4 regions of the Brevibacterium sp. FME17 genome follow, and region 3 is predicted to be linked to each of the others. Evidence: riboswitches for the same ligand, from Rfam matches in the RefSeq annotation. Region 3 holds a riboswitch; each other region holds the start of a gene.
The links. A riboswitch is a leader RNA that binds a small molecule or an ion and turns the genes downstream of it on or off. The one in region 3 is predicted to bind thiamine pyrophosphate.

Region 1: another riboswitch for thiamine pyrophosphate. It lies ahead of thiO (glycine oxidase ThiO); the one in region 3 lies ahead of thiM (hydroxyethylthiazole kinase).
Region 2: another riboswitch for thiamine pyrophosphate. It lies ahead of INT40_RS14130 (TenA family protein); the one in region 3 lies ahead of thiM (hydroxyethylthiazole kinase).
Region 4: another riboswitch for thiamine pyrophosphate. It lies ahead of INT40_RS05995 (ECF transporter S component); the one in region 3 lies ahead of thiM (hydroxyethylthiazole kinase).

The regions. Positions count from the first base shown of each region.
Region 1 covers NZ_JABUYD010000002.1:23,018-30,054, reverse strand. Annotated here, with positions in the region: gene INT40_RS02075 (ThiF family adenylyltransferase) at 1-152, opposite strand, end outside; gene INT40_RS02070 (thiazole synthase) at 149-916, opposite strand; gene thiS (sulfur carrier protein ThiS) at 918-1,166, opposite strand; gene thiO (glycine oxidase ThiO) at 1,163-2,311, opposite strand; TPP riboswitch at 2,302-2,404, opposite strand; gene thiE (thiamine phosphate synthase) at 2,428-3,108, shown strand; gene INT40_RS02050 (ketopantoate reductase family protein) at 3,189-4,127, shown strand; gene INT40_RS02045 (histone deacetylase) at 4,081-4,659, opposite strand; gene INT40_RS02040 (DedA family protein) at 4,665-5,333, opposite strand; gene INT40_RS02035 (sensor histidine kinase) at 5,487-6,635, shown strand; gene INT40_RS02030 (response regulator transcription factor) at 6,682-7,037, shown strand, end outside.
Region 2 covers NZ_JABUYD010000016.1:5,177-12,213, reverse strand. Annotated here, with positions in the region: gene INT40_RS14145 (HutD family protein) at 1-117, opposite strand, end outside; gene INT40_RS14140 (MFS transporter) at 335-1,768, shown strand; gene INT40_RS14135 (VOC family protein) at 1,845-2,207, opposite strand; TPP riboswitch at 2,273-2,379, shown strand; gene INT40_RS14130 (TenA family protein) at 2,370-3,086, shown strand; gene INT40_RS14125 (uridine kinase) at 3,099-3,779, shown strand; gene INT40_RS14120 (hypothetical protein) at 3,818-4,069, opposite strand; gene INT40_RS14115 (phytoene desaturase family protein) at 4,264-5,742, shown strand; gene INT40_RS14110 (DMT family transporter) at 5,714-6,679, opposite strand; gene INT40_RS14105 (PLP-dependent aminotransferase family protein) at 6,761-7,037, opposite strand, start outside.
Region 3 covers NZ_JABUYD010000018.1:80,905-87,941, forward strand. Annotated here, with positions in the region: gene INT40_RS15280 (substrate-binding domain-containing protein) at 1-724, shown strand, start outside; gene INT40_RS15285 (ATP-binding cassette domain-containing protein) at 745-1,569, shown strand; gene INT40_RS15290 (sugar ABC transporter permease) at 1,566-2,777, shown strand; TPP riboswitch at 2,945-3,048, shown strand; gene thiM (hydroxyethylthiazole kinase) at 3,036-3,872, shown strand; gene thiE (thiamine phosphate synthase) at 3,869-4,612, shown strand; gene thiD (bifunctional hydroxymethylpyrimidine kinase/phosphomethylpyrimidine kinase) at 4,609-5,475, shown strand; gene INT40_RS15310 (TenA family protein) at 5,537-6,268, shown strand; gene INT40_RS15315 (DUF1648 domain-containing protein) at 6,364-6,879, opposite strand.
Region 4 covers NZ_JABUYD010000004.1:155,592-162,628, reverse strand. Annotated here, with positions in the region: gene INT40_RS06005 (energy-coupling factor transporter transmembrane component T family protein) at 1-250, opposite strand, end outside; gene INT40_RS06000 (ABC transporter ATP-binding protein) at 247-1,743, opposite strand; gene INT40_RS05995 (ECF transporter S component) at 1,743-2,372, opposite strand; TPP riboswitch at 2,396-2,504, opposite strand; gene INT40_RS05990 (universal stress protein) at 2,531-3,439, opposite strand; gene INT40_RS05985 (DUF4916 domain-containing protein) at 3,558-4,097, opposite strand; gene INT40_RS05980 (MmgE/PrpD family protein) at 4,300-5,796, shown strand; gene prpB (methylisocitrate lyase) at 5,796-6,701, shown strand; gene INT40_RS05970 (bifunctional 2-methylcitrate synthase/citrate synthase) at 6,698-7,037, shown strand, end outside.

The DNA of each region.
Region 1 (7,037 bases), on a different contig from region 3:
CCGATGACCAGCGCCGAAGCGGCCCGAAGCCTCCGCTGTCCCAGCACACTGATTCCCGGCAGGCTCAGATGCCTGGCGTAGCGGTCGAGTTCCCGTGGGCTCAGACAATCGACCGGTTCGACGAGTGGGCCCGGATTGCTCGCCACGCTCATGCCGGGGTCACCATCCCGTCGAATGTCGACGAGGCGAAGGCCAATGGTCGTTTCGGGATGCGACCGGCATGAGCGGCGAGGAGCCCGGACTCCACAGCCAGGGACATCGCTCGCGCCATGGCGGTGGCATCGTGGGCCCGGGTGACGGCTGAGGCCAGGAGGACGGCGGTGCAGCCGAGCTCCATCGCCAAAGCAGCATCGGAGGCGGTGCCGATCCCAGCGTCGAGGATCACGGGCACCTGGGCACGGCTGACGATCGTCTCGATGTTGTGGGGGTTGAGGATACCCAGCCCGCTGCCGATCGGAGCCCCAGCAGGCATGACCACGGCCACCCCAGCATCCTCGAGCCGCTTGGCCAAGGCTGGATCGTCGTTCGTATAGGCAAAGACCGTGAAGCCATCGAGAACTAGTTCCTCCGCGGCACGGAACAGTTCCACCGGATCGGGCAGCAGAGTCTCCTCATCGGCGATGACCTCAAGCTTCACCCAGTTCGTCTCGAGCGCCTCCCGAGCCAACTGGGCCGTCAGCACAGCATCCCGGGCGGTATAGCATCCGGCAGTGTTGGGCAGGATGCGAATACCCAGGCGCTGCAGCAAGGCGAACACCGAGTCGCGGGCTTGTCCGTCATAGCGGCGCAGAGCCACGGTCGTCAGCTCGGTGCCCGACGCGTCCAGGGCCTGTTCGAGGATGCTCAGCGAACTGGCGCCACCGGTGCCCATGACGAGTCGGGAGTTCAGAGTCACGTCGTCAACGCTCCAGGTCATGTCAGCCTCCCTGTACCGCGGTGACGATGTCGACTCCATGGCCCTCGCGCAGAGTGAAGTCCGACCACTGTCCGCGCCGGATGACTTCACCGTCGACGGCGACGGCGATGCCCAGGCGGCTGCCGTCGACGGGAATGCCCTCGGCGGTGAGTTCCTTGTCGACGATGCTGGAGACGAGGTCTCTGGCGGTGGTAGGTCCGGCGAGTGCATGGCGCTCGCCGTTGAGCGTGATGGTGATCGTGTCGGTCATGGATGACTCCCTGCTGGTTGCCGGATGGTGGTTGATGAGTGAAAGCGTTCTGGTCCCACTACGGTCAGTACCCCGGGAGGCCCAGACTGGGGTGCGCGCTCACACACGAGGTCGGCGCTGAGTTCGGCACCCAGTGGGGCGAGGAGGATCCCGTGGCGGAAGAACCCGGTGGAGATGACACAGCCGGGGTCGATGCGTCCGATGATCGGCACATCATCGGGTGAGCCCGGCCGGGCGCGGGTGGTGATATCGGTGATCTCGGCCTCGAGGATGGCCGGGGCGAGGCGTTCGGCATCTCGGAGCAGCTGGTGGACGCCACCGGCGTTGGTCCCTGACCGCCCGTCCTCACGGCTCGTGGCCCCGAGGACGAGTTCACCGTCGAGACGAGGCACGATGTAGACGGGGCGGGCCTTGACCAGACCACGGATCGTGCGAGTCAGCAGCGGGGCCAGGGCCTGAGGCGCACGGAGCCTGATCACCTCACCCCACACCTGGCGCAGCGGCAGTGGGGGAACGCCCGAGATGTCATTGCAAGCGCTGCCCGCGGCCACGACGACCTGATCGGCGCGCAGCCTCGTCCCATCCTCGAGTTCCACTCCGAGTGTCTGGCCGGCTTCGGTGATCAGGGCGTCGACGCGGACACGAACGATATCGTCACGCAGCACCGCGAGCAGTGCACCGGTAACGCGCCGGGGATCGATCGAATGATCTCCGGGGATCATCACCGCACCACATACCCCCGGTGCCAGGGACGGTTCCAGCTCGCGGGCCCGGGATCCGGTGATGAGGGAGACGTCGAATCCGGCGGTGGTCTGCAGATCGACGAGTTCACGCAGGGAGGCGAGATCGGCGCGGTCACCGGCACAGACGAACGTCTCGGCGCTCGAATACCCCAGCTCATGACCCGAGGCTGCAGCGAGATCGGCGGCGAAACCTGGGTAGAGGTCTGCTGAGGCACGCATGAGCGGATATAGGGGAGACTGACCCCACACCACCTCGGCGGCCGGGGCCAACATTCCGGCCGCAGCATGGGAGGCACCCATGGCGGGATCCGGATCGACGATGGTCACGCCAACGCCGCGACAACGCAGCTTCCAAGCAGTGGACAAGCCGATGATTCCGGCTCCCACAATGACGACGTGCACGTGCTTCTCCCTCCGGCGGCATGACCCGCATCAGGTTGAACGGTCGGCACAAAGCCCTCTCAGCCTCTTTATGAGGCTCCCGCGAACTCCTCTACTCTAGGAGCATGGTCGCAGATATGACAATGGACGCCGCAGTCCGAGACACAGACAAGACCGCAGACAGAGCCGCACGACTGGAGCGACTTCGCGAAGCCAGCCTCTATGTCTGCACCGATTCCCGCAGCGCCCAGGGGGACCTCCCCGAATTCCTCGACACCGCCTATGCCGGTGGTGTCGACATCATCCAACTGCGCGACAAAGGCCTCGAGGCACGCGCCGAGATCGCAGCACTCGAAGTGCTCAGGGAGGCAGCCCACCGTCACGGGAAACTGTTCTCCGTCAATGACCGTGCGGATGTGGCTCTCCTCGTGGGAGCCGATGTCTTCCACGTCGGGCAAGGGGACCTCACCAGCGACCAGGCCCGCGCGGTCCTCGGCCCGGATGTGATCCTGGGGCGATCGACCCATTCGATTACGCATGCCGAGGCCGCCGAGGCGGACCCCGAGATCGACTATTTCTGTCTGGGCCCCGTATGGGAGACCCCAACCAAACCCGGCAGACCCGCCATCGGCACTGACCCCCTGCGTGCGCTCGCCTCCATCGCCACCAAACCCTGGTTCGCGATCGGCGGGATCTCGGCAGGCCAGCGCCTCGACGAGGTTAAAGCTGCAGGTGCGCGGCGCGCCGTCGTCGTGCGTGCGGTGACCGCGGCAGACGACCCTGCGGCCGCAGCCGCGGAACTCAAGCAGGCACTGTGAAACCCAGCCGGTTGAGGCCAGCACTGTGAGGGCCAGCAGGGAGAAGGCCAGCAGTATGAAAACGAAGGAATCCAACTGACATGGGAGAACACGCAGTGAAGATACTCATCGCCGGAGCCGGCGCGACCGGTGGAGCATTCGGCACCCGCCTGTTCGAAGCAGACCGCGACGTGACACTCCTGGTCCGCGCCGCGCGGGCAGAGATGATACGCGCCGATGGGCTGCGCTTCGTCGCCCCCGGAGAAGACCGGACGAATCACATTCCCGTCCTCACTGCGGCAGAACTCGCCGCAGACGGCACCGACCAGGCCCCCTTCGACCTGGTGATCGTCGCAGTCAAGGCCAACGGCCTGGAACCGATCCTCAACGACATCAGGCCCGCCGTCGGCGAGCACACGATGATCATTCCGTTCCTCAACGGCATGGCTCAGATCGACCGGCTGGTCGAGGAGTTCCCCGGACAGGTGCTGGGCGGTCTGGTCAAGATCGTCGGGACGATCAAGGACGGAGCCATCCACCAGATGACAGATCTGGCCGTCATGACTATCGGCGACCTCGACGGGGGAGTCGTTCCGGAGACCATTGCCCAGGCGCTTGACGTTCCCGGCTACAAACTGCAGATCCTGGACGACATAACATCCGCGCTATGGGAGAAATGGATCTTCATCGCAGCAGCGGGAGTCGTCACCTGCCTGTTCCGAGCCCCGGTCGGAGCGATCATGGCCGCTGGTGGCCACGCCCACATCGTGAGGATCGTTGATGAACTCGAGGCCGTGGCGGCCGCGGGCGGACACCCTGTTTCGGCCAAGGCCAGGGACATGACACTGTCTATGCTCACCGCCGAAGGGTCGGCGTTCACCTCATCGCTCTACCGTGACGTGACCTCGGGTCTGCCCAGTGAAACCGAGCACATCCTCGGACACCTCGCGAGCACGGCGGCTGGCCTCGGTGTCCCGACGCCCCTGCTCGACCTCACACTTGTGCAGTTGCGAGCTGGGGCATCTCTGCGACAGCACTGACCTCTTCGGCGCCGAGGCGCAGCATCGTCACGTACGGGTCATTGGGGATGGTGTGGGGGACCGCATCAGATCCGTGCGGGGCGGTGAACGTCACCATCGGGATCGCATCTCTGCGGTCGAGGACCAGAAGTGTCTCGTACTTGCCCGGCCCCACCGAGCGGGCGGAGCCGACGGGAAGTTCGGAGGCCAGCGTCTCCAGCGGATTGGCCGCCGAGGGTGGCCGATTCATCTCCTGATCGGCGACATCGGCGAACTGTTCGGCGGTGATGAGATAGGCCTTGGCCGGGGTGGGTCCCGGTGCGTGATGGTCGTAGAAGGCCATTCCTCCACCGCCCCACACGGTGGAGCTGCCGGCGAAGTAGATGGATCCGGGAAGTTCGATGCCCATCTCCGCCAACGGCGGATCGGTGTTCCTCGCGCCGGGATAGGTGACGAAGGCACCTGGGGGACGGCCGCCCTGCAGGTAACAGGCGAGCCTGTCACGATGCATGTTCGACCCATAACTGACATACCACACGAGTGCTTGAGACATCCCTTTCATGATGCCACGTCGACGGCTGGGACTGTCCAATCTGTCGCGCCTCGGTGTGCCGTCCGAACGTCGTCTGCTCGGGCTTTCCTCCTGGCCAGGAGTCTGCGCGTGAGTTCGGCTACACCGGTGATTGTCAGAGCGATGCCGACGCCCAATCCCACTCCGAGCAGCGGCTGGTCTTCGAAGAGCACACCACCGAGGAGACCGATGCCCGTGGAATACAGGGCCCAGGCCAGGCACCCTACGGCGTCGAAGGCGAGGAACCGGGTGCGCGGATACTTCAGGATCCCGGAGGTGAGGGTTGTCGCTGTGCGCCCGCCGGGAACGAAGCGTCCCGCGATGAGGGCGGCACCGCCTCGGCGGGCGAAGATGTCTTCGGTGTGCTCAACCATTCGCGAGGCCCGCGGCGAGCGGGTCCACCGATGCACCAGCGAGCCGCCTCCGCGCCCCACAAGATGGGCGGCGAAGTCGCCGATGAGGGCACCGATGGCCGCTGCCAGGAGAAGTCCCACGGGGGTCGGCGTGCCGGCCGCGGCATAGGCTGCAGCGGTGATGAGGACCGTCTCGGAGGGGACGATGGGGACCAGGGAGTCGAGGCCGGCGGTGACGAAGATGAGGAGATAGACCCATGGGGATTGGAGCGTAGCGGTGAGGATGTCGAGAGCAAGGTCCATACCCACTTACGCTATGGACGGGGAGGTGAGATCGGAACGTGGCAAGGAGCAGTCTCTTGTGCAGGTGTCCGGACGAGGATATGCGGAAAACCGGAAGCGGAGATTGCGGTCGGTCCCATGGGAGTGGCCGTCTGGCGTTGCTACGATCAACCTATGCCCTGGCCGACATCGCTGACTGCGCGAATTCCCCGAGAGTCCCGCATGTTCGCCACCCGTTGGGTCGCCTCGGTCTTCGGCATCCTTTGGGGCGTGGTTCTGTGTCTTCCGCTTCTGCTCGCCGCCGTCCCAGCACCGACGTCGCGTTTGAGTCGCAGGGTCCTCGGCTGGGAAAGAAGCCGACAGGATAGGTGCTTCGGCATCGTCATGGGCGAGGCTCCGAGCAAGCGCGGCTTCTTCGTCTTCAATGGTGTGGTTGCTGGCCTCATCGCCATGCCCGTGTTCAATCTGCTGACCGGTTTCCTGCTCGTCACGATCGGTTCCCTCATCCAGGGACTGTTCATCGGTGGCAGCATCACCATCGGCTTCGACTTCTGGACCATCAGTCAGCCGACATTGTTCGTCGGGGTGCTCTACGGAGCCGCGAATCTCATCGGGGTCATCGTCCTCGCCGAGCTCGCGAATTGGCTGCATGGGACAATCGACTCCCGATATTCGGCGGTCAGCCGCCCCAACGCACCACACACTCGCATCACCCAGCTCCTCATGACCCGCCACGGTGTGGTCATGGCCATAGACGAGGAGCGTCGACGCATCGAACGTGACCTCCACGACGGGGTGCAGCAGAACGTTGTCTCCCTATCCGTGCTCATCGCCCGGGCCCAACGAGCCAAAGACCAGGACAAGGTCAGCGCTCTCCTCGATGATGCCCTCGTCCAGTCCCAGGACCTCATCGATGAGATGCGCGAGGTCGCCTGGCGCGTCTATCCCACGGCCTTGGACGAACACGGCCTGGGCACCGTTCTCAACCGGGTCGCCGATCATTGCCCGATCCCGGTCACCCTCACCGCTGTCCCGTCCCAACGGGCGCCCCAGGCCTGCGAATCGGCCGCGTATTTCGTCGTCCGTGAGGCTGTGACCAATGTCGTCAAACACGCAAATGCCTCGCACATTCGCATCAGCGTGATCGTTGACGGGCAGATGTTGATCGCCGAGGTGGTCGATGACGGATGCGGGGGAGCAGATCCTGCCGGTGGCGGGCTGAAGGGCCTGTCACGTCGAGTCGGAGCCTTGGACGGGACGATGACGATTGAAAGCCTCGAGAATGTCGGAACCACTGTGAGAGCGGAGATCCCCTATGCCTGAAGCCGAAATGCCTGAATCCGCTGATGAATCGAGGGATGGTGATACTATGAGAGTCGCTTTGGCCGATGATTCTGTGCTGCTGCGAGAAGGTGTGCGCAGCCTGCTCGAGGACGAGGGCATCGCGGTTGTGGCCTCTGTCGACGATGGGCAGCAGCTGCTCACCGCGGTAGCAGCCCAACGTCCGAACCTGGCGATCGTCGACGTCAGGATGCCACCGACACACACCACCGAAGGACTGGAAGCCGCGCTGGAGATCAAACGGCGGTTCCCGGACATCGGAGTTCTCGTGCTCAGCCAATACGTTCTGCGCGAATACGCGACCGAACTGCTGAGCACAGAGACGGTGGGAGTCGGCTACCTGCTGAAGAACCGGGTCACCGACATCGACCGCTTCCTCGAATC
Region 2 (7,037 bases), on a different contig from region 3:
CCGAAGGGCCGGTGTCAGGACCTGCGAATCGGTGAGCGAGACGAGCTCGGTCGTCTCCCCCGCGCCATTGGCCCAGGGAACCGGTTCGAGGTCGTCGAATGAAGTGATCACGCGCATGTGATCACTGTAGTCGCGGCGCACCACTTGCCAAGTGAGCGCAGAGGACTAGCCTTGGAACGTGCGTTTTGCCCATAACGATCGGGTTGCGAACAGATACAGCGGAAACATCACCCATACAGAAGAGAGGCACGCCGGGGTTTCCTCCGCGTGATTCTCAAGTGCCCTGAACAGCAGTTCTCGTGTGTCTCTCCCCCGGCAATCGGAAGGGAAAAACATGTTCGGACCAGACAACGTCCGCAAGCGCTGGCGCCCAGAAGAGATCACCGTGACGAAACCCGATGTCACGAAACGTGCCATCGGAGCAGCAGCGATCGGAAACGTCACCGAGTGGTACGACTTCGGCGTCTATGGCTACCTCGCCGTCGTCATCGAGGGCATCTTCCTCCCCAAGGACTCCGGCCCCATCGGCCATGTCATCGTGGCCGGGCTCTTTGCAGTCGCCTTCCTTGTCCGCCCGCTCGGCGGAATGTTCTTCGGCCCCTTGGCGGACAGGATCGGCCGCAACAAGGTCCTGGCGATGACGATGATCATGATGGCAGCCGGCACCTTCCTCATCGGCGTGATCCCTGACTATGCGACGATCGGTCTGTGGGCGCCTTTCCTTCTGCTTGCCTGCCGACTCCTGCAGGGATTCTCCACCGGCGGCGAGTACAGCAACGCGATGACGTTCATCGCCGAATACGCACCGGATCGGCGCCGAGGATTCCTCGGCAGCCTGCTCGAGGTCGGTACCTTCACCGGCTACGTCCTCGGCGCTCTGGTTGCCACGATCATGCAGGCCGTATCCACCACAGGCTTCCTGGAGACCTGGGGCTGGCGCATTCCCTTCTTCGTCGCCCTGCCGTTGGGTTTCGTCGGCGTCTACCTGCGGACGAAACTCGCCGACACCCCGGCATACAAAGAGATGGAGAAGCTCTCCGAACAGGAAGAATCCAGCAACCGCACGAAGGGCGAGTTCAAGAAGATCTTCGCGCTGTGGCCCAACCTTCTGGCCTGCTGCGGTCTGGTCCTGGCGTGGAACGTCACGAACTACATGTTGACCTCATTCATTCCCCTCTACTTCCCGATGGTCCAAGACATTCAGGGCAGCGGCGGGGTCTCAGAACTCACGTCCCAGATTCTGCAGATCCTCGTTATGGCGGTCTGTCTCGGACTGATTCCGGTCATCGGCAAGGTCTCTGATCGGGTGGGCCGCAAGGCAGTTGTGCGCGCGGGATCGATCTCACTCATCGTGCTCTCATTCCCGTCTCTGATGCTCATCCGCGGTCATAGCGACATCATCGTGTTCCTCGGTCTGCTGATCATGGGGCTCAGCCTCATCTGCTTCAGCGCGACGATGCCCTCGACGCTGCCTTCCCTGTTCCCGACGATGGTGCGAGCAGGTGCGCTGGCGATCGCCTTCAACATCTCGATCTCACTGTTCGGCGGCACCACCTCGGTCGTGATGACCAGCCTCATCAGCGCCACCGGCTTCCTCATGTGGCCGGCGATCTACCTCGTGGCCGCGGGAATCATCGGACTCGTTGCGATCCATTTCGTGGAAGAGAGCAATGGTCGTCCGCTGTGGGGATCGACTCCGTCGGCGGCTTCGGAGGAAGAGGCCGAGGACTTGGCAGAAGAGCTCAACCAGGAGACCGAAGCGACCTGAGCCGGTGCTGTCTCCTCAGGGTCTGAAACACCCAGAGGGCGAGCGCACCCAGGGGCGGCCCACCCTGGTGACAACCTCAGTTCAGAACGATGCAGAACGGGTGACCTGCCGGGTCGAGGAAGACGCGGAAGGTCTCGCCTGGCTGGTCAACTGCCTTCCCTGCACCGAGTTCGACCACTGCTGCCTCGGCGACATCAAGGTCATCGACGACGACGTCGAGGTGCATCTGCTGTGGGTGGGCCTGGCTCGGCCAGCTGGGGGCGTGATAGTCCTCGACCTGCTGGAAGCAGATCGGCGGCCAGGAATCTGATGTGATCTCTGCCCAGGTGCCGTCGTCATCGACTCTGACCTGCCAGTCGAGGAGTTGACCGTAGAACTCCGCGAGTTCGCGTGCGTCAGGGGCGTCGAGAACGACGACGGGCTGCTTTGCGATTGCCATGCTGGAAGTCTACGCGCCACCGGTGTCACGGTGAAGGGCACAGGTGCTTCGCCGGTGCTAGGCTCGAAACACCACAGGGGAGCGCCGACGAGACCGGTGCTGAGAGTGCGCAAGCAGACCCTTCGAACCTGATCCGGTGAGCACCGGCGGAGGAAGTGAGAGATGACAAGGATGAACGACGTCCCACAGCAGACCAGCACCAGTATTCACCTGAACCCAGGCGGGCCGGTGGCGACATTGAGAGCGGCGACCGCTCCCACCTGGGACGCCGCGGTCGGGCACAGGTTCGTTAAGGAACTGTTCGCCGGGACCCTCGACGATTCCGTGATGAAGAAGTATCTGATTCAGGACTATCAGTTCTTCGAATCGTTCCTGTCGATGCTCGGCGCCTGCGTCGCCCACGCCGATGGCATCGGCCCCAAACTCCGGTTTTCCAAACAGCTCGGATTCCTCGAAGCAGATGAGAATTCCTACTTCCTTCGGGCCTTCGCCGAGGTGGGTGCCAGTGCCGATGAATACGACGATCCGGTGCTGACCGATCCGACCGCGCGGTTTCGCACCATCATGTATGACGCGGTCGTTTCTGCCTCTTACCCGGACCTGCTCGTCGTGCTCGTCATCGCCGAATGGCTCTACCTCGACTGGGGCGAGCGCGAGCAGCCGATGCCCCGTCGCCACGTTCACACCGGATGGATCGAGCTGCATCATGGTGTGGACTTCCGTGCCTGGGTGCAGTTCCTCGTCGACGAACTTGAGAGGGTGTTTCCCACCGGCGACGAGGCTGAATCCGCCACGGCCCGGGCCCGGCTGGCGCGCCTCTGGCAGCGGACGGTTGATGTGGAGTTGGCGTTCTTCGAGGAGGCCCATGTGCTCGACTGAGGGCGGCACCAGGTGAGTACCCGTCGTGCGGTTCTGCGGCAGCTGCTTGCACAGATCCGCGAGATCAATTCTGGTGGGCGGAGCCTCATCGCCGTCGACGGGGTCGACGGAGCGGGCAAGACCGTTCTCGCCGGGGAGCTTGTTCGGCTGGCTGCCCAGGATGGGCTCCGCTCTGTTGCTTCGCTGAGCATCGACGGCTTCCATCACCCACGTTCGACCCGGTATGCGAGGGGGCGAGGACCCGAGTCGTTCTACCGTGACTCCTACGACTACCCAGCGCTCAAGCGGTCAGTCGCGACTGCGTTCAAGCAGGGGCTGCCTGTTGTCACAGCCGTTTGGGATGTTGTTGCCGATGCCAGTATCGAGAGTGCACATTCCAGTCTCGACTTGCCACAGGATTGCGTCCTTCTCGTGGATGGCATCTTCCTCCATCGGCCTGAGCTCCGTGAGTTGTGGGACGCCAGCATTTGGGTGCAGGTACCTTTCGCGGTCTCTGTTCCGCGCGGGAACGAGCGCTTTTCCGGGCAGTACGATCCTGATCCCGAGGCAGAGTCCAACCATCGCTATGTCGGCGGGCAGCGGCTCTATTTCGCACAATGCTCGCCGTGGGAGATGGCGACATGGGTCCTCGACAACGAGGATCTGGCACACCCCCGCCTTGCCGCACGAGCAGGGCCACCGATAACTCAGTAGCCGAGAACTAGAAAGGGGCAGGCAACGCACCATCTGCCTCACACAGGGGCATGCTGATTGTGCTTGACGATCTTCGCAACGATCGCAGCGACGGCGCAGCCTACTGCGATGAGGAATGGCACTCCGACAATCACCGTTTCGACGATCATGACGAAAGTGTGCTGGAACATGTTCGCCAGAATATTCACAGCGGCGAATGCCACCATGCTGAAAGCGAGGAAGAAGCCGGCTGTCTTCACCAGCCGAGTCGGCAGCGTCCCCCGACGCTCCCGTATGTTCAATGTGCTCATCGCCGATCACCTTCGATCCTGATCACCGTCGACGCCGTCTGCGCAACTCGCGATGTACTTTGAGGCTACGCCTGAAAGCTTGGCGAGCCATGGGGGTACCTGGGATGTTCGATGCAAGAGAAAGTCCACCGCTCGCCCCTGCTCATGCCGGTCCTCGCCCTGGTCGTGTCAGTCCTCTCCCCTAGAATGAACCCATGAGCAATCCCCAGGTAGATGCGGTTGTCGTCGGATCCGGGCCCAATGGCATGGCCGCCGCGGTCACCATGGCTCGGGCGGGCCTGTCTGTGGAGGTCTATGAAGCCCAGTCCACCATCGGCGGCGGCGCACGCACCCTCGACCTGGGCCTGGCCCCTGGCATCACCCATGACATCTGCTCGGCCGTGCATCCCTTGGCGATCTCGAGCCCCTTCTTCGTCGACTTCGACCTGCGCTCCCGGGGCCTCGAGTTCACCACTCCGGAGGTCTCCTACGCTCAGCCTCTGGACAATCAGCCCGCCGCGCTGGCATTCCACGATCTCGATACAACGGTCGACCACCTCGGCGCGGCCGGACCCGAATGGCGGCGCTTCTTCGCCCCGCTGCTCGAACGCGTCGATGATGCGATCTGGTTGTCCCTCGGTGACAAACGCTCCATTCCGGAGACGCTGCGCGATGTTCCCGGCATCGCCAATGTGATGAGATTCGGGCTGCGGCTGCTGTCCCAGGCCAGCCCGGCCTGGAACATTCCGCTCTCACATGAGACCTCCCAGTCCCTGTTCACCGGTGTCGCCGCGCACGCGATCGGCGGACTGCCGGCCATGGGCACAGCTGCCACGGCCACCATGCTCTCGACCGTCGCCCACGCCGCCGGATGGCCGTCGCCTGTGGGCGGTTCGCAGGCGATCATCAACGCCATGGTTGCCGACCTCGAAGCCCACGGCGGGTCTGTGACGACGAACGCGCGCATCGATCATGTCTCCGATATGCCGGCTGCCCGGTCCTATCTCCTCGACACCTCCGCCTTGAACGCGGCACAGATCTTCTCCGGCCTCATCCCGGCCAAGGTCGCCAAGTCGCTGCGGTCCTTCAAGCAGGGCAACGCCGCAGCCAAGGTGGACTTCGTCCTCAACGGACCCGTGCCCTGGGCCGACCCTAATATCAACCGCGCCGGCACCATCCATGTGGGCGGAACCCGGGCACAGATGGCCGCAGCCGAGGCGGATGTGATCGCCGGGCGCATGCCAGCCCACCCGGTCAGTTTGGTCTCCGACCCGACCGTCTTCGACCCAGCGCGTGAGGTGGACGGCCTACGCCCACTGTGGACATATGCCCACGTCCCCTTCGACTGCCCACTCGACCCGGCCGAATACATCATCAACCAGATCGAACGCTTCGCACCCGGCTTCCGCGACACGATCGTCACGTACAACTCCATCCCGGCTTCAGAGATGGCTGGTCACAACCAGAACTACATCGGCGGCGACATCGCCACCGGGCTCGTCTCCTTCTACCGGATGATGGCTCGCCCGCGCACCAGTTGGGACAACTACAGCCTCGGCGTCCCCGGCGCCTACCTGTGTTCGGCCGCGACCCCACCGGCACCCGGCGTCCACGGAATGAACGGGTGGTTCGCGGCTCGGCGAGCGTTGAAGACGCAGTTCGGCATCAGCGAGGCCCCGAGCCTGGCTCCCTGATAACCTGCCGGTGCCGGTGCGAACGCATCCGCCACACTCCGTTGGCCACGGCCACCGCCACGACGACGAGGCCCGCACCAAGCGCCTGCCCCAGAGTGAGCTTCTCGCCCAGGATCAGGGCCGCGAGCACAAGGGCGAGCACAGGTTGGATGAGCAGCAGGCTCGCCGTCATCGACGGCACCAACCGGGCACTTCCCCTGTTGATGAACAGCCACGCCACCACCTGCCCCAGCAGAGCCAAGGCGATGAGATACATCCACGACCTCGGACCGATCCCCGCGAGGTGGATGCCGCCGGTGAACTGGGCGATGACCGCCGCGGTCACAGCCGCCGAGGCAGTCGCCCAGGCCAGGGGCTGAATGGCCCCCTCGGCCTTACGCCTGGTTCCCCGGCGGGTGAGGAACATGTACACCCCGTATCCGATTCCGGCGATAAGCGCGAGAACGGTGCCGAGAACAGCGTTCTCCCCCACCGCGGCCAGAGACACGATCCCACCGACCAGGCCGACGCCGATGAGCATCAGCGGCAGGGAGATGAGGAAGCGTACGCTCACACGCTCCCGGTCGATCAGCAGGGCAAGCAGGGGCAACACGATGACCTGAACGTTGACGAGCACAGTGGCGACGCCGGCACCCACGAGGTAGATCGAGGCCGTCCACGCAATGTAGTCGATGCCCAGCGCAACGCCGGCCGCGATTGCCCAGAGGATGCCAGATCGTGAAAGACCACTGTGGCGCCTGCGTTCGAACAGCGCCAGGGGCACGAGCGCGATGACGGCGATCGCGCACCGCAGCACGGCCGTCGTCGCCGCGTCCACACCCGCAAGTTTGACCAGGATCGCCGAGATCGACAGGCACAGCGCACCGGCAAGCACCGCCGAGGCGGCGAGTGCGGTTGGCGGCTCCGGCGCTGGAGCGACCCTGGGGGCGACGGTCATATGTTGACCGTAAGCCCGCGGCTGCGATTTGGCACTACCTCCGGCACATGTCACTGCAGCCCAGGGACGCAGCAGGGACGATCAGATGTGCTCGCGCAGGATCGTGCCCAGTCGGGTCAGGGCGTCGACCATGTCCACATCCGACTGACCAGAGTAGCTGAACCGGGCGAAGTTGCTGCGCTGTTCGGTCGGGAAGAACGATTCCCCGGGCACGTAGGCGACTCGGGCTTCGGGCAGGGCGTGTTCGGCCATGAACGCGGTCGCGTCGAAGTCGTCGGGGAAGGCCACCCAGGTGAAGAGTCCACCTTCGGGTCTGGTCACAGCCACCTCGGCGGGGAAATGTTCGGCCATGGTCGAG
Region 3 (7,037 bases):
TCTGTCGAAGGCCAAAGCCAAGAAGATCCCGGTAATCGCATACGACCGGTTCTTCAAAGACGCGGACTACTACACCTCGTTCGACAACAAGAAGATCGGCAACCTCCAGGGACAAGCCGTCCTCGACGGACTCAAGGCCGAAGACAAGGACCCGAAGTCGGGTCCGGTCTGGATGGTCAACGGTGATCCTAAGGACCCGAACGCCGCTGACTTCAAGGCCGGCGCCGAGGAGACCCTGAAGAAGGGCGGTGCTGACATCACCGAAAGCCACGATGCCCTTGACTGGGACCCGGGAGACGCCCGCCAATGGGTCGAAGGTCAGCTGCAGACTGCCGACAAGGACCCGATCGCCATCTACTCAGCCAACGACGGCACCGCCGGCGGAGTCATCGCCGCCACGAAGAAGGCCAAAGTCAAGCCTGTCATCACAGGACAGGACGCTGAAGTCGACGGCCTGCAGAACATCCTCAGAGGCGATCAGTACGCCACGATCTACAAGGCGATCCCACCCCAGGCCGAGTTCGCTGCGAAAGCAGCAGTCGCGCTGGCAGGCGGCGAGAAGCCAGAAGGGTCAACGACTTACAAAGACACACCGACGGACTTCGTCGAGGCCAAGGTCGTCACAAAAGACAATGTGAAGGACATCGTCGGTGATCAGATCAAGGCTGAAGACATCTGCACCGGAGACGTGAAGAAGCTCTGCAGCGACTACGGCGTCAAGTAGAAATCGGCGAGTAGGAACATATGAATTCTCAACCCAACGATCCGGCGCCCGCGCAGCAGCGGGTGCCGGAGCCCGGCGCCGATCCAGTCCTCGAGCTGCGCGGGATCAACAAACGATTCGGTGCGGTCCAGGCGCTGACCGATATCAACCTCACCATCGGCCGCGGCGAGGTCGTCGGACTCGTCGGCGACAACGGCGCCGGCAAGTCGACTCTTATCAAGGTCATTGCCGGAGTCCATGGCTGCGACGAAGGTGAGATCATCATGAACGGGATCTCTCAGAAGTTCGCGTCGCCGAAGGATGCACAAACGGCCGGTGTCGCCACGGTTTTCCAGGATCTTTCCCTGTGCGAAAATCTCGACGTGGTGGCCAACCTCTTCCTCGGACACGAGGCTACACGCGGTGGTGTCCTCGACGAGGTGGCCATGGAGGCGAAATCTTGGGAGCTGTTGCGCAGTCTCTCGGCGAAAATACCAAGCGTGAGGGTGCCCATCGCTGCGCTCTCCGGCGGACAACGTCAGACTGTTGCGATCGCCAGGTCCCTCCTCGGCGATCCTTCGATCGTGATGCTGGACGAGCCGACGGCAGCGCTCGGCGTCGCGCAGACTGCGGAGGTCCTCAATCTCATCGAGCGTCTGCGTGAACGAGACCTCGGGGTGCTGTTGGTCAGTCACAACATGGCTGATGTTCAGGCTGTGGCTGACCGTGTACACGTGCTGCGCCTGGGCAAGGATGCCGGTGACTTCCCCGGTGACGAACGCACGGACGTGCTTGTGGCAGCGATCACCGGTGCCAGCGACAATGTCGTGACCCAAAGGGCCACGCGAAGAGGAGAGCGCCGATGACCCGCAACTCATTCATCACGGACTCTCGGCTTTCGCACGAGGGATTCTTCTCGACCTTCCTACGACGCGTCAAGGAGGGCCAACTCGGTTCGCTTCCGGTGATCATTGCCCTTGTCGTCATCATCATCGTGTTCCAATCAGCGAACGACAAGTTCCTCTCTCCCGCCAACCTCGTCAATCTCTCATCAACGGTTGCCTACATTGCGATTCTCGCTCTGGGCATCAACTTGATTCTGTTGCTTGGCGAGATCGATCTGTCATTGGCGCAGTTGGGTGGGCTCGCAGCGTCACTGCTGGGAGTCCTTGTCGTCAGACAAGGAGTTCCGCCTCTGATCGCACTCGTCATCATGCTGGTGTTGGGTCTGGTTGTCGGAGCGATCCAGGGGTGGTTCTTTGCGGTGGTCGGCATCCCGGCCTTCGTTGTCACCCTGGCTGGATTGTTGGCTTTCACCGGACTGACTCTGACGACGCTGGGTGTGCAGAAGAATCTGTCGATGTCTGGTACATTCGCCTTTGACTTTGCGAACTTCTACTTTCCGGCGATTTGGGCTTATGTGTTCGGCGCAGTCGCGGTGATCGGCTTCGGAGCAGGTATCGTCTCGTCGAAACTGCGTCGCCAAGCGGCAGGACTCGACAACCCTAGCTGGACCTCGGTGACAGTGCGCATCGTGCTGCTGGCAGTGATCGTGTTTGGCTTCCTCATCCTCGTCAACCAGGACTTCGGCCTTGTGTTGCCCTTCTTGCTCATGCTGGTCATTGCGATTTCCATTGACCTAGTACTGCGCAAAACCCGCTACGGAAGATCGATCTACGCTGTCGGCGGCAAGGTCGAGGCAGCCAGGCGTGCAGGCATCCAGGTGACGTGGGTGAGAATCAGCGTTTTCATGGCCGCCGGTACCCTCGCAGCTCTTTTCGGCTTCATCAAGGCAGGTGTCAACTCGAACGCGGGTTCGACGTTGGTGACCACGCAGGATCTGCTCAATGCGATCGCTGCGGCAGTCATCGGCGGCACCTCGTTGTTCGGTGGACGCGGCACAGCCTGGGCTGCAGTGCTCGGTGCACTGGTCGTCGGTGCGATCAACAACGGTCTCTATCTCATCGGCTTCAACTCCGATGCCCAGCTGATCATCACCGCACTCGTCCTTCTCGCTGCTGTTGTCATCGATGCCCTCAGCCGCCGCGGACAGAGGTACGTAGGACGAGGTTGATGCCACCCGCACCGAGCGGACCACTTAGCATTGACCGGCGACGTTACAAAGTCGCCGGTCAATGCTAAGTGGTCCGCTCGATGAGTCTTCGTTGGGTAGACCCAGTTGCAGGGAGGCGGGGCGAGCATTCCAGCTCGCTCCGCCTCTGTCGTGCTGATACAGTCGAAGCCAATGACATGGGGTGCCTCGTGAACATGAAGCGCGGCTGAGAGAACACCCATCGAACCTGATCTGGGCCATACTAGCGAAGGGATCGTCATGGTTGACTTCGACCTGCGTTCTGCGCACGAGCATATGCGTGCGAGCAATCCACTTATCCAATGCATCACGAACACCGTCGTGCAGCAATTCAGCGCCAACGTGCTTCTGGCCATCGGCGCCGCACCGGCGATGCTCGACCACGAGGCCGATGCTGCACAGTTCACGCGCATCGCCAGCGGACTGCTGGTCAACTTCGGAACCGCCACGAACCAGCAGTTCCTTGCCGCCGATGCCGCCATCGACGCAGCCAACGAAGACTCCAAGCCGTGGGTTCTTGACCCGGTGAGCATCGGAGCCGTCGATTTTCGGACCACCCGAATCCGCCGTGCCGCAGCCTCGGGACCTACCGCGATTCGCGGAAACGCCTCCGAGATCGCGGCCTTGGCCGGAGTCGGGGTGGGCGGTCGAGGCGTCGACTCCACCGACGAAGTTGATGCTGTGATTCCTGCCGCTGCCGAACTGGCGCGGTCGACCGGAGCCATCGTCGCGGTCTCAGGACCCAGGGACGCGATCGTCGCCCATATCGACGGAGTCGATCATGTCGCCCGCCTCGACGGGGGCCACTCTTATATGCCGCTGGTCATCGGCACCGGGTGTTCACTCGGCGCAGTCACCGCCGCGTACCTCGTCGGAGCAACGACCGCCTCGGCGAGGTTCGATGCTGTGATCGCCGCCCATGCGCACTTCAAGGTTGCCGGTGAAAGAGCTGCAACTGGTGCCAAGGGCCCCGGCAGCTATTCGGTGAACTTCCTCGACGCGCTGTACACGCTCGACGCGAAGCAGCTGGCGGGCGCACAGATCGAGGCCGACACCTTTGAAGGATCACAGTCATGAGCGAAGCCAGCTACGAAGCCAACTACGAAGCCAGCTACGAAGCAAACTCCCGTCTGGCGGGCATCGACACTCGGCTCTACCTCGTCACCGACTCGGTTCAGTGCCGGGAGGCCGGACGCAGTGTCGCTGAAACCGTCCGCGAGGCAGTTGCCGGGGGAGTCGGGATCGTTCAGGTCCGGGACAAGGACATCGACGATGACGCCTTCTACACCCTGGCACGCGAGGTCATCGCCGCCGTCGGCAGCGCAACAGCCGATACAAACCGTCGCGTACCCGTCGTCCTCAATGACCGCGTCGCCGTCGCCCAACGGCTCCTTGCCGAGGGCGTGCACGTCGACATCCACGTCGGGCAATCAGACACACCTGTCGAGGAAGTGCGCGAACTCGTCGGTCCAGAAACCCTCATCGGGCTCTCCGCGGCCAACGGTGCCGAATTCTCTGCTGCCCGGGAATCGGGAGTCGTCGACCTCGTCGGAATCGGGCCCGTCTACGACACCACGACGAAGACCGACGCACCCGACGGGATCGGTCCCGACCGCCTCAGCGAGCTTGTGGATCTGGCAGGGTTGCCTGCTGTTGCCATCGGTGGGATCAGCACCGCGCGTGCTGCCGAATTGCGAGGTCGGGGCCTGATCGGTATCTGCGTGGTCTCCGCGATCTGCCGTGCCCAGGACCCACGTGCCGCGGCAAGGCAGCTTCTCGCAGAATTCGGCGATGGCCAGGCGGAGGCAACTCAGTGACCACCCGACCACCCATTGCGCTGTCCATTGCCGGCACCGACCCCAGCGGGGGAGCCGGCATCCACGCAGACCTCAAGACCTTCACAGCTCGCGGGGTGCTGGGCACCACTGCAATCACCGCGCTCGTCGCGCAGAACACCCACGGTGTCTCCCAGGTCTACGGAATCGACGATGCCTTCGTCTCTGACCAGCTCGACAGCGTATTGAATGACATGCCCGTCGACGCCACCAAATCGGGGATGCTCGGCTCACGCTCACTTGTGGAACTCGTGGTCGCACGGGCGGCGGGGAGCCAGCTGGGCTTCTACACCGTGGACCCGGTCATGGTCGCAACCTCCGGGCACCGCCTCCTCGAGGTCGATGCCGTGGCTGCCGTCCGTGATCACCTGCTCCCGGTCTCGGACCTCATCACCCCGAACCTGCCCGAGGCGGCACTGCTGATCGGCGATGACGAACCCGTGGCCCAGAACCCGCAGGAGATGTTGGACCAGGCCAAACAGTTGCTCGCTCGCGGGCCTCGCGCGGTGCTGCTCAAGGGCGGACACGCGATCGAGGGCGATGTCGCCGACGTTCTCGTCACCGCCGAAGGCACCGTCACCGACTTCACCCACCCACGGGTGGACACCCCGAACACCCATGGCACCGGGTGCACATTGTCGGCCGCGATCACCGCCGAGGTGGCTGTGCTCAAGCGTGAACGTGCAGTGGCCGACGTGAGTGCGGACCTTCTACACGAAGCCGTCGACAACGCACTGAACTATCTGGCCCGCGCCCTGAAATCTGCCGCGAACTGGCAGGTCAGCCTAGACCCGAAGGGTGCTCATGGGCCCGTCGATCACCAGGTCGACATCGTCCGGAGCTGACCCCAACACACCAACATTCCTCGGGGCCCGGATGAGGGTCCCACGAAGTCAGGAGACACAGATGTCGACAGATTTTTCCGCAGGACCTCAGACCATTCAGCTGTGGGATCGTGTGCGCCCGATCGTCGAGCAGATTGAGCGTTTGCCATTTCTGGGCCAGCTGGCCGAGGGCAGCCTCGAGGTGAAAGCCTTCACGAACTACATCATTCAAGACGGTATCTACCTCACCGGCTACGCGAAGGCGATGTCCTTCCTGGCAGCCGGGGCCGATGACCGGGACGAAGCACGATTCTGGGCCAGCTCCGCCGCCGAGGCCATCAGTGTTGAAGAGGAGATGCACGGTGAACTGCTTGCCGATCCTCGCCTGGCCGCAGCCCACGATGAGCTCGTCAGCGGTGGTGCCGGTTTCAAGGCCTCACCTACCACATTGGGCTACGTGTCCTACCTCGTCGCGACCGCAGCCAGCCGCTCCTACGGTGAAGGCGTGGCCGGAGTCCTGCCGTGCTTCTGGGTGTACGCGCACATGGGCAAGGTCCTCGTCGAACGGGCCGGTCAGATGAGTGCCGATCACCCTTACCGCACCTGGGTCCAGACCTACGATTCACCCGAATTCGATGAGTCGACCCGGCAGGCAGTGCAGCTGCTTGAGCAGGAGCTCACCGATGCCCCCGCCGAGGTGGCCGCAAGAATGCGTGCCACGTTCGAGCAGGCATGTGTGTACGAACTCCACTTCTGGGCCTCGGCACATGCCATGCAGGACTGGGACGCTGCAGTGTTCGTGCCGCAGAGCTGAGAGCCGTTCGACGGTGAGTGCCCTTCGACGGTGACGGGACCGGCCGGAAGTATGGGTCGAAAGTGCGGGTCGGTTCTTTCCGAGTTGCGGCCGGCCTACTGTTCCGGTTCAGTCTGCGGTTTGGGATTACGTTCGTCCCTGCCGTCGGGTTTGAGCTGGCGAAGGAGATTCCACATCGCGATGGCGACGACCACGAGGAACACACCGGTCGGGAGGAACAGAAGGGCTTCCGGCCACGATCTGCTGATTCCGACCTTGAGCGTCTGTGCCAGAGACAAAGTAAACAGCAGGGCACAGGCACCAGCGGTGATTCGCATGAACTCCATCAGACAGTCGAAAAGGTAGTCACGCTCACCGCGTTTCAGCCAGTAGTCCTTGTGAGGGACGTTGACGAGACCGATCGGCAGTTTCTCGTAGATTTGGCGGATCGAGAGGAGCGCTGGGATGCCCACTCCCAGTGGGACGAGCCACGCCATGACTTCGCCCTTTTGCGACCAATCATCGGGTTGACCATTCGCGCCCGAATGGCTTGGAGCCTGGTCGGGTGCATTGAACCAGAGCCACACTGCAAAGCCGACGAACACCAGAATCGACAGCACTGCAAAGAGCAATGCTGCGACTCCTGGTCGACGGGACGGGCGCTGGTTTAGGTTCGGGTTTGTCGAGGAAGGCACCCTGTCACTCTATCCGTCCATTCAGTCATAGGACTACAGGCGGTGCAGGTTCAGGCCCGATGGCTCCCGGGAGGATCGTCGGCGATCCCTGTTCT
Region 4 (7,037 bases), on a different contig from region 3:
GAGGCAGGAACCACAGTCGTTTGAGAGCAGCCCGCAGATCGAGCCCCGTCGCCGGCAGCGCAAACAGGCAGAATCCGAGGACGACTCCCGCCGAGACCACATCGATGCTCAGCAGAGTCCCGACCATGAGGATGAGCGCCACAGCGATCTTCGTCAGCGGATTGCACCTGACCAGCGCCGTCCTGCGCACAAGCGGAATGAGCTGATCCGGATCATGAACTGCGACTGGTGACGGTGTTGGTGCACTCAATTCTCTCGCCCCTCCTGGGTGTCTCCAGCTCCGGATGTCTGCTTCTTGCGCTGAGCACCGCCGAGGACGACGCGTCTGGCCCCGATCGCTTCGAGGAAGGCATGATCGTGACTGATGGCGACCACCGTTGATCCGCGTGCGAGGACATCGAGGAACTGCCCGACCAGCCCTGCCCAGGTCAGGGCGTCCTGACCGAAGGTCGGCTCGTCGACGATGAGCAGCTGCGGGCGGGGAGCCATCATCGCCGCCACCGACAGTCGCCGCTTCTCACCACCGGAGAGCCCCTGCGGATGTGCATCAGCGAGACTTTCAAGGCCCAGCGCCTGCAGCAGTTCGGCGACACGCTCCTCAACCTGGACCGCTGACCATCCGGCCAGACGCGGACCCAGCGCCAGCTCCTCGGCGACGCTGGAGCGCAGGAACTGATGCTCAGGCTCCTGGAACACCATCCCAATGCGAGGAGCCAGGAATGCTGAGGGCCAGCGGAAGGGCCTGGCATGCTTGGCCCCGGAGCGTAGGGAACCCAACGCATTGACCTCGCCACCGAACTCGGGAATGAGGCCGGCCAGGGTCAGTGCCAGCGTTGATTTTCCGGCACCATTGGCGCCGATGATGCCCACTGCTTCACCTGTACGGATGGACAGATCGAGGCCAGCCGCGGCCGCAGCCTTCGCCCGCGGACGAGCAACGTCGAGTCGTTCGGTCCTGAGGACGAGGTCGCCGTCCGGCCTGGATTCGGTGCGCAACGGTCCCGCACGCCCAGGCACCCAGATTCCACACTCAATCAGCGCCTCTGCGAGTTCCGGATCACCGAAGACCAGCCTCGGCGGGCCTTGTGTGAGCAGACCATCTGGGCCCAGGACGATCACGGTGTCCACATGATCGAGCCACAGATCGACCCGGTGTTCGACGATGATCATCGTCGCCGAGGTGGCCGCCTGGGTGCCGAGGACAGCATCACGAACGGAGACGGCCGAGTCCGGATCGATGTTCGCAGTCGGCTCGTCGAGGATGATCACCTGCGGTGCCATGGCATGGATTCCGGCCAGCGCCAGCCGCTGCTTCTGACCTCCGGACAGGGCCGCGGTGGGATGGTCGTGGGGCAGATCGAGGCCCATGGCCGCCAGCGAAGTGGAGATCCGGTCTTCGATGACATCAGCGGGCAGCCCCAGATTCTCCATGCCGAAGGCGACATCGTCACCGACGCGGGAGAAGATCACCTGCGAATCGGGATCCTGCAGAACCAGCCCGGCATCACCTCGGCGAGGGTCGGGTGGCCGGTCACCGATGCGCAGCTGGCCGGTGGCCTCACCGGACTCGGCAGGCAGAACCCCGGCGATCGCATGTAAGAGAGTGGTCTTGCCGGCCCCGGAGGGACCGAGCAGAAGCACCTTCTCACCCGCATCGATGCTCAGATCGAGCGGGCCCACCGCAGGTTCGTCACGATCTGCATGGCGCCACGAAAACCCCTGGGCGCGAATCGGCAGAGCCATCAGCGCAGGCGGCCGGAGGCGAAGGAGGACAGTGCCCCGGTCTTCGCGATCGCACGGTAGGCGAACCACGCGCCGATGCCGGAGATGACGACGCCGGAGATGATTGCGCACACTGTGTAGGCCGCCTGGAAGCCGAACTGCCATTCGGCGTTGTACATGATGTTCTCGCTCACCGACATGAACGCGGCCGCCAGCAATCCGGCCAGGCTCGTGACCCACAGATTGAACTTCCGATAGCCGAAGGCGGCGAAGATGAGCTCGGCGCCGAGGCCCTGGACGAGCCCGGAGAGCAGGACGGTAGCTCCGAAGTGGGAACCGAGGACCGCTTCGACGATGGCGGCGATCAGCTCGCACAGAAGGGCGGCACCTGGTTTGCGGATGATGGCCCCGGCCAGCGGACCGGCGAGAACCCACAGGCCGGCGATGAGGCCGATCGAGGGTGGAAAGGCCTGGAACCCGAGTTCGAGGACCTTCCAACTCAGGGCCAAGACCCAGAAGATGAGTCCGACGCCGATTCCGAGCACAGCGGTGACGACGTAGTCGACGACCCTCCACTGCTTCGACGCCGGTGCTTGGGAATAGGCTCGTGCGGTCTTCGCAGTGGATTGCGGCGCGGTAGTTTCTGGCATTGTGCCTCCTCATATCAAGGAGGGGTAGAAGAGTCTCGACTTCCTTCGGCGGTGCTAGCCGCATCAGGTTCGAGGGTCTGCAGCTTCATCTGCACTCTCAGCACCCATTTCGGCGCTCCCCTGTCGTGGCAACCACTGTACAGCAGGTAGGACGGGACTCAGCTCGGGACGACCATGACCGGACCCTCGGCATGGTGGAGGACTCTGCGTGAGGTGGAACCCAGAATGGCGCTTCGGATTGCTCCGCGGCCGCGAGTGCCCAGGACGGTCAGCTGCGCGGTCCGCGAGGCTTCGCCGAGCACCTCTGCAGGATCTCCGGTCGGCACCGTTGCACTCACTCGCAGATCGGTGAACTGCTGTGTCACCGTCGCGACCTCGGTCTCAAGCGCGGTCTCGAGCTCCAATCTTCTTCGGCCGGTGACCTCGGAGCTCAGCTCGAGCTCGGGATACCAGTAGAGCCATTCATCTCCAGAGGGCAGGACGGAGACGATCTCGAGGGCTGCTCCTCGTGAAGCAGCCACCTCGGCTGCGCTGAACATGGCCATCCGGCCGAACTCGGAGCCATCGACGGCGACGACGACCGCACCTGAATTCGAATCTGAGTGGTGGCCGGGAATGACTATCGTCGGGCAGTGCGAGTGCGCGGGCAGAGCCGTGGACACCGAACCGAGGATCCGTCCCATGAACCCGCCGCGACCGCGTGACCCCACGACAACCGTCCGGGCGTGAGCGCTCAGGTCTCGCAGGACGCCGGCGGCATCGCCTTCTTGGGCGCGGTAGGAGACAGGGCCCGGGTGGGCGCTCAGCTGCTCGGCCGCCTCGGTGAGGGTCTTCTCGACTCCTCGGTGCGCAGCTTCGAGCTCATTGTGCTCTGGCATGGACGCAATGTTCGGATAGATCATCGTGGGCACGGTGTAGGCGGAGACCACGGTGAGCGCGATGCGGCGGCGGGCGGCTTCGGCTGCTCCGTATTCGAGTGCGCGTACGGCGAGTTCTGAGCCGTCGTATCCGACGAGGATTCCGAGTTTCGTCGATGTCTGTTCAGGTGAGAGCTTCTCGGCAGTCATAGCAGACCTCCCAAAGGGGGCCGACGCTACCCTGACGAGGACGATGGCCCCGATCATCAGAACCGTTCTGGTCAGGACTATTCTACCAAGATTCTTCTACGGAATGTAGAGGAAAGCCTCAGATCGCGAAGCCCATATGGGCAAGCGCGTAGCGGAGGATGTGCTCCTGTCCGTGGCACATCTCGCCGACGATATCGGAGCGCAGAGTCTCTTCCGGGGTCAGCCAGTCGAGGCTCAGTGCATCGGCGCGGGGAGTGCACTCACCGCGGACTTCGAGGATGAAGCACATCGAGATCGCATGTTGGCGAGGGTCGTGGAGGAGCGAGGATCCCTCGGTGGGGAAGTACTCGGCGATGTGGAAGGGTGCGATCGCGGGCGGAATCACCGGCAGCGCCATCGGGCCGAGGTCGTTCTCCGCGTGGCGCATCAGCGCCGCACGGATGCTCTCATGAAAGCGAATGCGTCCGCCGACGACCTCTCGGCCCAGGGTTCCGTCGTCCAGGCTGCGCAGCAGCAGCCCGATCCGTTCGACGTCTCCGGACTCGCCCACCCGGACAGGGATCGCGTTGACATAGGGGATGGGCAGTCGCCGTCGCAGCTGAGCGAACTCGGCATCATCGAACCAGTTCTCGTCGAAGTCCAGAGCAGTGCGCGTCATGGCTCAATTGTGTCACAGTTCACCGGCGCGCTCGAGAGTTCCGATGGGTGGGACCGGGTGGTGGTTCTTCGTTGGAGTCGGGTAAAGTATCTTGATGTCGAGATAAAATTCTGGCCAGACCGTGACAGTGAAGTGACGTAGCCTACAGTTGTGTCAGCCACTGACAGACCTGAACGGTCAAGGATGTTTGAAGGGGTTAACCATGATCAATCATGAAGTCCGTACGCACAAGAGCTCAGAGAACCTGGCTCGCGAAGACCAACTCGCCTGGAAGATCGCCGAGGTCGCATCAGACCCGACTCCAGTGGATTCAGAGGTCACCGAAATGGTGATCAACCGCGTCATCGACAACGCCTCGGTGGCCGCAGCCTCGGTGCGCCGCTCGGCTCCGCTGCACGCACGCGAACAGGCGCAGACCCACCCGTACTCACCTGGTGCCACCGTCTTCGGTCTGCCCCTGGGTGAGCACTTCTCCCCGGAATGGGCAGCCTGGGCCAATGGAGTCGCCGTTCGTGAACTCGACTTCCATGACACCTTCCTCGCCGCCGAGTACTCACACCCCGGCGACAACATTCCACCGGTTCTCGCAGTCGCCCAGCACAAGGGCATCAGCGGCAAGGACCTCATCAACGGCATCGCGACCGGATACGAGATCCAGGTCGACCTGGTCAAGGGAATGTGCCTGCACGAGCACAAGATCGACCACGTCGCCCACCTCGGCCCATCTGCGGCTGCCGGTATCGGCGCCATGCTCGGCCTCGACACCGAGGTCACCTTCCAGGCGATCCAGCAGGCGCTGCACGTGACCACCGCGACCCGTCAGTCCCGCAAGGGCGAGATCTCGTCGTGGAAGGCACACGCCCCCGCATTCGCCGGCAAGATGGCTGTCGAATCAGTCGACCGTGCCATGCGCGGTGAGGGCGCACCCAACCCGATCTACGAAGGTGAAGACGGCTTCATCGCCTGGATCCTCTCCGGACCCGAGGCTCGATACACCATCCCTCTGCCAGGTGCAGGCGAAGCCAAGCGCGCGATCCTCGACACCTACACCAAGGAGCACTCGGCCGAGTACCAGGCGCAGGCGCTCATCGACCTCGCCCGCAAGCTCGGTGGCGAGATCGAGGATCTGAGCAAGATCAAGCGCATCGTCATCCACACCTCGCACCACACGCACAACGTCATCGGCACCGGCGCGAACGATCCGCAGAAGATGGATCCCAAGGCCAGCCGCGAGACCCTTGACCACTCGATCATGTACATCTTCGCTGTGGCTATGGAAGACCAGGGCTGGCACCACGAGCACTCCTACGCTCCCGAGCGTGCCGGACGTCCCGAAACGGTCCAGCTGTGGCACAAGATCGAGACCACCGAAGACAAGGAATGGACTCGCCGCTACCACTCGATCGATCCCAATGAGAAGGCCTTCGGCGGCCGCGTGGAGATCGAATTCGAAGACGGTTCGACTCTCGTCGACGAGATCGCAGTGGCCGACGCGCACCCCTTCGGTGCTCGTCCCTTCGCCCGCGCGAACTACGTCGAGAAGTTCAAGACCCTGTCCGAAGGCGTCCTCACCGGTGCCGAACAGACTCGCTTCCTCGACCTGGCCGAGAACCTCGAGAACCTCGACGCCAAGGGCGTGGCTGAGCTCAGCTTCACCGTTGACGGACTCGAGCACACCGGTTCGAAGGGCATCTTCTGATGTTGGGGGCAACCGCAACCCCGGCCGAGCGTCGGAAGAAGTTCCGTGAGCTCCTCGCCGGTGACCAGATCGTCCAGTTCCCCGGAGCCATCAACCCGATCAACGCTCAGATCATCGAGCAGACCGGGTTCGAGGGTGTCTACATCTCCGGCGGTGCCTTCTCCGCAGCCATGGGCCTGCCCGATATCGGACTCACCACGCTCACCGAGGTGGCCGATCACGGACGCAACATCGCCCGGGTGACGAACCTGCCGACCTTCATCGACGCCGACACCGGCTGGGGCGAGGCCATGAACGTGGCGCGCACCATCCAGGAATTCGAAGACGCCGGAATCTCGGGGATGCACCTCGAGGATCAGGTGAACCCGAAGCGCTGCGGCCACCTCGACGGCAAAGAGGTTGTCACCGCTGCCGAGATGTCCAAACGCATCGCCGCTGCGGTCAAGGGGCGCCGGGACGAGAACTTCGTCATCAGCGCCCGCACCGACTCCCGCGCAGGCGAAGGTCTCGACGCGGCGATCGATCGCGCGAAGGCCTATGTCGACGCGGGTGCGGACCTGATCTTCCCCGAAGCCATGCGCGATCTCGGCGAATTCGAGAAATTCGCAAGCAGCGTGGATGTTCCGATTTTGGCGAACATGACAGAATTCGGAAAGAGCGAACTGTTCACGACCGAGCAGTTGGCGAACGTCGGAGTGAAAATCGTGATCTACCCGGTCACAACTCTGCGTCTCGCCATGGGTGCGATCAAATCGGGCCTGCAGACCATTCGCGACCAGGGCACCCAGGTGGACCTGCTCGAGGGAATGCAGACTCGTGCGGACCTGTACGACACGATCGACTACGCTGCGTACAACGATTTTGATGCAGCCGTATTCAACTTTTCACAGGAGGGTCACAAGTGACCGAAGAAATCAAGAAGGGCCTCGCCGGCGTCGTCGTCGACACCACGGCCGTTTCGAAGGTAGTCCAGGAAACGAACTCGCTCACCTACCGCGGGTACCCCGTGCAGGAACTCGCTGCACAGCGCAACTTCGAAGACGTCGCCTACCTGATCTGGAACGGTGAACTTCCGAACCAGGCTCAGCTCGACGAGTTCAAGGCCCGCGAGCGTTCACAGCGCAAGATCGACGACAAGCTGATCCAGCTCATCCTCGATCTGCCCAAGGACTGCCACCCGATGCACGTGGTGCAGACGGCAGTGTCCTACCTCGGTGCCGTCGACCCTGAAGCAGACGTCG